DNA from 3 places in the Arthrobacter sunyaminii genome. Region 2 is predicted to be linked to each of the others. Evidence: riboswitches for the same ligand, from Rfam matches in the RefSeq annotation. Region 2 holds a riboswitch; each other region holds the start of a gene.
The links. Region 2 has a riboswitch for S-adenosylmethionine ahead of KG104_RS10710 (flavin reductase family protein). Riboswitches for the same ligand answer to the same signal wherever they lie in the genome.

Region 1 (3,204 bases), 1.1 Mb from region 2:
CGCAGCGCTGCACCCGGCCGGGTTCGGTGGCGGCCCATTCCAAAGCACGGGCGCCGCCCAGGGAACCGCCGAGCACGGTGTGCCAGACGCGGATTCCCAGCTGATCGGCCAGGCGTGCCTCAGCGCGGACCGAGTCCCGGACCGTGACAAAGGGAAACCGCGAACCCCACGGGAGCCCCTGCGGATCCGGTGACGAGGGTCCGGTGGATCCGTAGCAGCCGCCGAGCATGTTGATGCAGACGACAAAGTACCGGTCAGTGTCCACCGTCTTGCCCGGACCCACCAGTGCGTCCCACCAGCCGTCCTCGTCGCTGCTGCCCCGGGCCACGTGGGTGCTGCCGGTGAGGGCGTGGGCCACCAGTACGGCATTGTCCGCATCCGCGTTGAGGGTCCCCCACGTCTCGTAGGCAAGGGAAACGTCCGGCAGGTAGCCTCCGGTTTCCAGGTGCAGGCTGCCGATGCGCGCATGCCGCAGCACCCCGTCCCCGGCGGAGTGCTGCGGCGCGGTGCGGCCGGCGGTTCCGGCAGCGTTTGAGGTAGAAGGAAGTGTCACGCTGCCCGCTACGCTCCCTTGGCTGCCCGGAACCCGGCGTCGAGGTCCGCAATAATGTCGTCAATGTGCTCAATGCCCACTGAAAGCCGGACCAGCCCGGGGCTGACTCCCGCTGCCAGCTGCGCCTCGGCCCCCAGCTGGCTGTGGGTGGTCGACGCCGGATGAATGACCAGGGAGCGCACGTCACCCACGTTCGCCACATGGGAGTGCAGGTCCAGGGCATCCACGAACCGCTTGCCGGCGTCGATGCCGCCGTTGATCTCGAAGGAGACAATGGCGCCCGTTCCGCGCGGCCCGTAATGGCGTCCGCGCTCGAACCACGGGCTGGACTCCAGGCCCGCATAGGCGACGGAGACGACGTCGTCGTGCCCTTCCAGCCAGTTGGCCACCGCGACGGCGTTGCTCACGTGCCGCTCCATGCGCAGGCTCAGGGTTTCCAGGCCCTGGGCAATGAGGAACGCGTTGAACGGGGACACGGAGGAGCCAAGATCGCGCAGCAGCTGGACCCGCGCCTTGAGGATGTAGGCGAGGTTGGCACCCAGAATGCCGCCGGCGCCCAGGTCACGGGCATAGACGAGACCGTTGTAGCTCTCATCCGGGGTGTTGAAGCCGGGGAATTTCTCCGGATCGGCACCGAAGTCAAAATTGCCCGAATCCACGATGACGCCCGCAATGGCGGTACCGTGCCCGCCGAGGTACTTGGTGGCCGAGTGCACCACAATGTCCGCACCCCACTCGATGGGCCGGATCAGGTACGGGGTGGAGAGCGTGTTGTCCACGATCAGGGGAATACCGGCCTCATGCGCCACTGCGCTGATGCCCTCGATGTCCAGTACGTCCTGGCGGGGGTTGGAGACCACCTCACCGAAGAAGGCCTTGGTGTTGGGCTGCACCGCCGCCCGCCACTGCTCCAGATTGTCCGGATCGGCCACGAACGTTGTGGTGATGCCGAACTTCTTCAGCGTGTGCTTGAACAGGTTGTACGTGCCGCCGTAGAGGCTGGGGCTGGCCACAATGTGGTCTCCGGCTTCGGCCACGTTGAGAATGGCGAAGGTTTCCGCGGCCTGCCCGGAGGCGAGCAGAAGTGCCCCGATCCCGCCTTCAAGGGAAGCGATCCGGTTTTCCACCGCTTCCTGCGTGGGGTTGCCGATGCGGGTGTAGATGGGGGCAAGCTCAGCCAGGGCGAACCGGTTGGCCGCTGCTTCCGCACTGGGAAAGACAAAGGACGATGTCTGGTAAATAGGCAGGGCGCGGGCGCCGGTAGCGGCGTCGGGCTCCTGGCCGGCATGGATGGAACGGGTTTCGAAGGACCAGTTTTCTGACACTGCTTAGCTCCCATAACCTAAGGGCCGCACAGAGACTTCCGGCCGGAACAAGGTAACCGGCAGCCACGTGGGACCCGCGCTTGCCCTGCATCCGTTGAGGCAGGGCCAGGTCTTCACCCGGGGCACCCCACCGCGGTTGGAGGGTTGCCGGCCAGCAAGCCGGGGCTATCTGCTGGCACTCATGACCTATCCCCTATGAAAACGGATAAGTCCGGCGCCTGCAAGGAGTGTGACGGATCATTTCCAGGGCGTCGGCGGCACGGATGGCGCGTACCTTTTCCCGGCGGCTGCGGGGAAAGCGCCTTTGGCCGCCTTAGGTGGTCCTAAGTCGAGACGCTGGTCACAACGTGCCATTATGGGCCGCATGCGCTTGGACCATGTATCTTATGCCAGTGAATCCGACGGTCTTTTGGCCACGACAGAGAGGATCGCAGACGCTCTGGGAGCGGACTTCGTCAAGGGCGGCGTCCATCCGCGTTTTGGTACGCGGAACATGATCCTTCCCCTGGCCAACCATCAGTACGTCGAGGTGGTGGAGGCCCTGAACCACCCGGCCTCGGACAAGGCTCCCTTCGGCCAGGCAGTGCGCCAGCGCTCCGAGTGCGGCGGCGGCTGGATGGGCTGGTGCGTGGCCGTGGATGACCTCGCCCCCTTTGAAGAACGGCTTGGACGGCTCTCCGTTCCGGGCAACCGGAAGTTCCCCGACGGACAGGAACTGACCTGGCGGCAGATCGGCATCAACGGCCTGATCGCCGACCCCCAGGTGCCGTACATGCTGCGCTGGGATGACGGAACCGAGGAACTGCACCCCTCGGCCGCCCTGCCCGGCATGCCCGGTGCCGTGAAGCTGGACTCGCTGACCATCGCCGGCTCCGCTGACCGTGTGGCGCAGTGGCTGGGCACCCCGGCCGAGGAACCGCTGGAGAACGTGGGTGTCACGTGGATTTCCCCCAAGGGCACGCCCGGCATCATGTCCGTCACGTTCAACACGGCCAAGGGCCTCGTCGAGATCTAGTTCTGCTGCCGTTCTGGGCATCCGCGCACCTTTCGGGCGGACCGGACCCCTGATCCGCTGCCGTTTTGGGCAGCTGCGCACCTTTTGGGCGGACCGGACCCCTGATCCGCTGCCGTTCTGGGCATCCGCGCACCCTTCGGGAAATCACTGCCGGTCCGCACCGGCAGCAGAATCCCAATCCGGATGCGCCTGCCCAAAGTGGTCGCCTTTCCCGGTGGCGGCGGAACCAGTTGGGCAAATGCTGCCGCTTTGGGCAGCCGCGCACCTTTTGGGCGGGCCGGACCCTGATCCGCTACCGCTTTGGGCATCCG
Region 2 (3,204 bases):
GATGTTCGCTCCGGCAGCTGCCGCCGCGCGTGCCTCGCCGGCATCAGTGACCGTCACCATGCTGCAGATTCCCTGCGCGGCGAGCTCGGCAAAGACAGCCGGTTCCGGCAATCCGAAGGTGAAGGACACTACCGGGACCCGCTCCCGCAGGACCAGTTCCAGCTTGGCCTGCCAGGCGTCGTCGTCGTTGGGATCCGGCATCCCGGGTTCGGTGACCGCCGTTCCGGCGGGAGCCTGTTCTGCTGCTGCGACCAGGTGCTTACGGAAGGTCCGGGCCGCTTCGATTCTTCGGGCCTGGGCTGCAGCCTTGCCCGCAGCCTGATCCTGTGCGGCAACCGGGTAGGTGTTGGCAGCATCCGGAACGAAGAGGTTCAGGCCAAAGGGCCGGCCGCTCAGCCTGCGCAGCTGGGTGATCTGGTCCGCCACGGAGCCGGCGCTCTTGTAACCGGCGGCCAGGAAGCCGAGCCCGCCGGTCTCCCCCACTGCGGCAGCCAGCTGCGGGGTGGAAGGCCCTCCGGCCATGGGCGCACCGATAACCGGAAGGGCGAGCGAGTTTAGGGTGAACATGGTGCCCGATTTACAGTGTGACGGTGCCGTCAATGCAGGTGACCGTGGAACCGCCCACCCAGATTTTGCGGTCCCGGGTGAAGACGCGGACCCGGCCGGAGCGCTGGACGGCAGTGCCCTGGGTGACGACGTAGCGTTCCGGTGCCAGTGAGGCTCCGATCAGCCACTGGGCGAGTCCGGCATTGAGGCTGCCGGTGACCGGGTCCTCTGCAATACCGAGACCCGGTACGAAGGCGCGCACTTCAAAGTCTGTTTCCGTGTCCGCCGGCTGCGCGCCGATGACGCCCACGCGCAGGTTGCCCATGATCACGGGATTCGGGTTCAACGCCAGGACGGTTGCGGCGTCCGGGAGCAGCAGTCCCAGCCAGCCGGGTCCGTTGTCGATCCAGTTGGAGGCGAGGATTTGCTCCGGTTCCAGGCCAAGTGCCTGCCGGGCCTGGTCCAGGACATCGTCCTCCAGCTCACCGGAGCGCAGCAGGGGCGGAGCGGCAAACGCCGCGATCCCGGCATTGGCGTGCAGCGTCACGAGTCCTATGCCGCATTCCTGTACGACGACGTCGGGGTACCGGCGCTTGGCCCCGGTCTCCAGCCAGGCGTGGCACGTGCCCAGCGTGGGGTGTCCGGCGAAGGGAATCTCCCCGCCGGGGGTGAAGATCCGGACCCGGTAGTCGGCCCCGTCCACGGTGGGCGGCAGGACGAAAGTGGTCTCGGAAAGGTTGGTCCACCGGGCAAAGGAGGCCATCTCGGCATCCGTCAGCCCTTCCGCTTCGAGTACCACCGCCAGCGGGTTGCCCAAATACGGTTCGCTGCCGAAAACGTCCACCTGCTTAAACCACCGCTGTCTCATTCTTCACACTGTATCCCTTCATTCCCATGACTTTTATGAAGCGGAGTTTACGAACTGTGGCGGGGGTTTGTGTCCCGGTACTGCCCGGCCTACGTTGGAGCAGGAATCAAGAGTTCCAGCCACGGGCCCTGGCCGGCTGGACGGCAACCCTCTCGCCGTAGCGGGGTGCTCCAGGTGACGATTCGGCCGCCCGGTTTCCGACCGGCCCGGCAAGTACCGCGCTTCGCTACCGACGTATCGGGTTGCCGGGCGCCTGAGGCAGAGGATCTTTTGAGCATGGCACTTTTGACCGACCTTCAACCCGCTGCATTGCGGCGGGCGTTCTCCCGTTTTCCGTCCGGCATTGCCGCCCTGTGCGCGGTCATTGACGGCGAGCCGCAGGGCCTGGTTGCTTCTTCCTTCACGGTGGGCGTTTCCATGGATCCGCCGCTGGTGATGTTTGCCGTGCAGAACACGTCCCGCACGTGGCCGGTGCTGCGGGGCTCGGCCCGCATCGGCGTGTCGATTCTGGGTTCTGATCACGAGGGCGTCTGCAAACAGATTGCATCCAGGGCCGGAGACCGCTTCGCCGGACTGGATCTGCACACGGATGACTCCGGATCATTGTTCCTGGACCGGGCCGCCCTCTGGCTTGAGTGCTCCGTGGAAAATGAGGTTCCGGCCGGGGACCACCAGGTGGTGCTGCTACGAGTGCACGGCCATGCCTCACACGAGGATGCCCACGAGCCCCTGATATTCCACGGTTCAGCGTTTCGCCGTCTGGGTGTTCCCGAATTCGCCTGACCGGCAAAAATGTGTCGGCACCGGAAATACGGAGCCGCGAATTGTTTCCACGGGTTTATAACAGCAGCCGTCCGTTACCAATCATTTACATACGGATCCGGGTCCACTATCGTTCTTCGGATTACTTCGGAAGGAAGTAGCGGAGATGACCAGAAACAGAAATGCCAATGGCCCATCACGGACTAAGGCAAGGCCGGGCAGAGCGTCGGATTTGCCGTTTATGCAGAAGGCCCTGCTTCCCGCAGCGGCGCTGGGCCTGGTGCTGACAGGATGCAGCGCCCAGGAGGAGCCCGAGGCCGTTTCCTCGAAACCGGCCACATCGTCGTCCACTGCTGAGGAGACCGCCACGGCGTCCCCCTCAGCCCGTTCTTCCAGCCGGAGCAGCATCGGCGTGGAACTGCCCCCCGGAAGCACGGAGCCTCCTCTCCCCAATGACCCGGCCATGACGGCACTGTTCCGGGCGGACAATCCCATCAGTCTTGAGAGCTACTTCCAGCAAAACCCCAAGTGGCGTCCACTCAACGCCAGCGTCGTGCTCGAGGAACGCGGCACCGGGAGGAGCACCTTCGATCTGCCCGGGATGGAACCGGGGACCAGCTTCAGCGTATTCCTCACCTGCAACCAGCCCGGGGACTACAGCATCGAGGTCCTGGATACTGATTCAAACCCAGTGACCACTTCCAGCAGCAGCAACTGCAATTGGCCGGTCCTGACGTCTTTCGAACACATTGTCACACCGGACCAAACCCCGGCATCCATCACAGTGGACGGGCCGGACGGAGATTACTGGCTTGTTGTCTATAATCTGCCGGTCCCCACTATGGCGCCCGAAACTTCCATGGGGCCCGCAACTACGGCACCCGCACCGGGCTAAAAAAAGGCTGTCGGAATAAATCACCGAGAATTACCGGTGCGTCGAAATATGAAGTCGAAATATGAAGTCGAAATATGAAAGTGCCCGGCCGCATCAGCGGCCGGGCACTTTGATCATTCTGGAATCTTGCGAA
Region 3 (3,204 bases), 1.7 Mb from region 2:
TTGGAGCCGGCCGACTGCACCCACTCCACCGTGACGCCGTCGTCGGCGAGGGCGGATTCCAGCCAGCCCTGGTCCTTGATGATCAGGCTGAGCGGGTTGTAGGTGGCGAAGTCGAGGGTGAGGGTTCCGCCGTCGGCCGCGCCGGCGTCGGCGGCGGCATCGGAATCCTCGCCTGCCACGCAACCGGTCAGCAGCAGGGAAGCTGCGGCGGCGGCTGCGGCCAGGGCCTTGAGCGCGGTGCGGGAAGCTGAGGGGGAACTGAGGGAACGGCTGTTCATGGAAATTCTTTCTGATGAGTTGGCTGCGAGGCATCGCGGTTCATGCGCAAAATGGGCGCAGAACGGCGGGGGTAGCGGCCCTTAGACGGGTGACGCCGGGAGAAGTTCTAGTGGCGGTCGACGCCGAGGCGGGCCAGGAGCTCGCCGCGCATTCGGGCCAGCTCGGCCGAGGCGCGGTTCCGCGGGCGCGGGCCGGGCACGGTGATGGTGTCTGTAATGGTGGCTCCGGAAGCACCGGGCTCCCTGCCCAGGACGATGATGCGGTCCGCCAGCTGGAGGGCTTCGTCCACGTCGTGGGTTACCAGCAGCACCGTGGTGGGGGTGGCCCGGTGAACCGCGAGCAGCAGGTCCTGCATCTTCAGTCGGGTCAGGGCATCCAGTGCACCGAACGGTTCATCCAGCAGGAGCACGCCGGGCGTGCGGGCAAGGGCCCGGGCAAGAGAAGCGCGCTGCGCCATGCCGCCGGAAACTGCCCGGGGACGGTGTTTGGCGAAGGCGGCCAGTTCCACCAGCTCCAGCAGTTCGGCCACCTTGGCCTTGCCGTTCTTGGCGCTGATGCCCTTGGGCAGGCCCATGGCGATGTTGGCCTGCAGGGTTTGCCAGGGCAGCAGCCGCGGTTCCTGGAACGCGACGGCGCACCGGTCATCAATGCCGCGCACGGGTGTTCCGTTGATCCGGACTTCCCCGCTGGTTGGAGCGTCCAGGCCGGCTGCGGCCCGCAGGAGCGTGGACTTTCCGCAGCCGCTGGAGCCCAGGATGGCCAGGACTTCGCCGGCATGTACGTCAAAGGTGATGTCCCGCAGCACCTGGTGGGTTTCACCGCCGGAGCCGAATGCGCGGCCGAGGGAGGAAAAGGCAACGGGAAGGGCGGAGCCGGCGGCGCGCGTTTGGGGCGGCGCGGCGGCAGGGGACTGTGAAGCCAGAGCGGTCATGTTAACTCTCCATCGGTCCTGGCAGTAGCACCCTACGGATAACGCCTTGGGCCGGTAGGCCTCCTGCGGTGTTGTCCTCGCTATTGCCGTCCCTCAAGGAGGAGGTACGGCAACCAGGGTTGCTGCGGCTTCACTGATCCAGGTCTCTCAGCCGCTCGGGATGGTCAAGAGCAACTAAACGCGCGATTGCGGAAACCGGCAAGTCCCCCGCGTAATATTTCGACGCCGCCTGTGCCGGCGGGGGCGCCGGGGGGGTGGGAGTGGAGGCCAAGCTATCTGTGGAGTCTGGGACAGGATGGGGCGTGCTGCCAACCAGTGGTCATGCGGGGTCATAAATCCGTTCACACGGGGTCATGTTCTTTCCTTGCCTGTTCCGCTGTGCAAATACTGGTGGCGAAGGATCATGAGTCCCAACGCAAAGCTCTGGCTGGTTGGGCGGCAACCCTCTTTCCGTAGCGGGGTGCCCCAGATGAGGATCCGGCCGTGTCGCGTCCGCGAACGGCAAGTACGGCGCCCCAGCGGGTGCGTCCCGTCCCGAAGGATTTCCCCGTGTCCGAATCATCTTCCTCAACACCTCAGAACAGCCGGCGGCAGATCCGGTTCAACGCCTTTGACATGAACTGCGTGGGCCATCAGTCTCCGGGACTGTGGCGCCATCCGCAGGACCAGTCCGCGAATTACACGGATCTCCGCTATTGGGCCAACCTGGCCCAAACCTGCGAGCGCGGATTGTTTGACGGCATTTTTATCGCAGACGTCCTGGGTACCTATGACGTGTATGGAAACTCCAACGAGGCCACACTGCGGCAGGGCACCCAGGTGCCGGTGAATGACCCGCTGCTGCTGGTCTCCGCCATGGCACTGGTCACCGAGCACCTCGGTTTCGGCATCACCGCGGGAACAGCCTATGAACACCCCTACCCCTTCGCGCGGCGCCTCTCCACCCTGGACCACCTCACCAACGGCCGGGTTGGCTGGAACGTGGTTACCGGCTACCTGCCCTCGGCGGCCCGCAACATGGGTGCCGAAGACCAGCTTGAGCACGACGAGCGCTACAACCACGCGGATGAATACCTCGAGGTGATCTACAAGCTGCTGGAAGGCTCCTGGGAGGATGACGCCGTCGTCCGGGACAAGGACAGCGGCATCTTCACCGACCCGGCGAAGGTGCATGACATCAACCATGAGGGCAAGTACTTCAAGGTTCCCGGCATCCATATCAGTGAGCCGTCACCGCAGCGCACCCCGGTGATCTTCCAGGCCGGCGCCTCGCCGCGGGGCATTGCCTTTGCCGCCGGCAATGCCGAGGCCGTCTTCGTGGGCGCCCCCACGAAGGAAAAGCTCAGGGCCACGGTCACCCGGATTCGTGATGCCGCCGAAGCCGCCGGCCGGGACCGCCACTCCATCCGGATCTACACGCTGCTGACCATCATCACCGCGGCAACATCCGAGGAAGCCGAAGCCAAGCATGTGGACTACCAGCGGTACGCCAGCGACGAGGGTGCCCTGGCCCTGATGTCCGGCTGGCTCGGCGTGGATCTGTCCACCTACAACCTGGACGAGCCGCTGGGCAATGTGCAGTCCAATGCGATCCAGTCTGCCGCGGACAACTTCCAAAAAGCGAAGGACGACGGCGAACCCTGGACGGTGCGCGACATCGCCGAATCCGCGGGGATCGGCGGGCTGGGTCCGCGGCTGGTGGGCTCGGGGTCCGACGTCGCCGAGGAGCTGATCCGGTGGGTGGAAGAGACCGATGTGGACGGCTTCAACCTGGCCTACGCCATTACCCCGGGTACCTTCGAGGACGTGGTGGAATTTGTGGTGCCGGAGCTGCAGAAGCGCGGTGCCTACCGGACGGAATATACCCCGGGGACGCTGCGCCACAAGCTCTTCGGTGCCGGTGACAAGCTGCCCGAAAACCACCGCGGCGCGTCCTTCCGTCTGCAGCCGGCAGGGATTCCGGCACGCTGAGGGGTTCCGCCGTCCGGCCGGAG

Region 1: it holds a riboswitch for S-adenosylmethionine, as region 2 does, so the genes downstream of both, KG104_RS05670 (bifunctional o-acetylhomoserine/o-acetylserine sulfhydrylase) here and KG104_RS10710 (flavin reductase family protein) in region 2, are expected to answer to the same signal.
Region 3: it holds a riboswitch for S-adenosylmethionine, as region 2 does, so the genes downstream of both, KG104_RS01010 (LLM class flavin-dependent oxidoreductase) here and KG104_RS10710 (flavin reductase family protein) in region 2, are expected to answer to the same signal.

What each region holds. Positions count from the first base shown of each region.
Region 1 is NZ_CP076456.1:1,292,168-1,295,371, reverse strand. Features, by position in the region: gene metX (homoserine O-acetyltransferase MetX) at 1-553, opposite strand, end outside; gene KG104_RS05670 (bifunctional o-acetylhomoserine/o-acetylserine sulfhydrylase) at 562-1,878, opposite strand; SAM riboswitch class IV at 1,950-2,065, opposite strand; gene KG104_RS05665 (VOC family protein) at 2,243-2,893, shown strand.
Region 2 is NZ_CP076456.1:2,395,814-2,399,017, forward strand. Features, by position in the region: gene KG104_RS10700 (nitronate monooxygenase) at 1-567, opposite strand, end outside; gene KG104_RS10705 (PhzF family phenazine biosynthesis protein) at 578-1,414, opposite strand; SAM riboswitch class IV at 1,519-1,636, shown strand; gene KG104_RS10710 (flavin reductase family protein) at 1,691-2,197, shown strand; gene KG104_RS10715 (hypothetical protein) at 2,418-3,071, shown strand.
Region 3 is NZ_CP076456.1:201,308-204,511, forward strand. Features, by position in the region: gene KG104_RS01000 (aliphatic sulfonate ABC transporter substrate-binding protein) at 1-278, opposite strand, end outside; gene KG104_RS01005 (ABC transporter ATP-binding protein) at 386-1,210, opposite strand; SAM riboswitch class IV at 1,610-1,724, shown strand; gene KG104_RS01010 (LLM class flavin-dependent oxidoreductase) at 1,760-3,181, shown strand.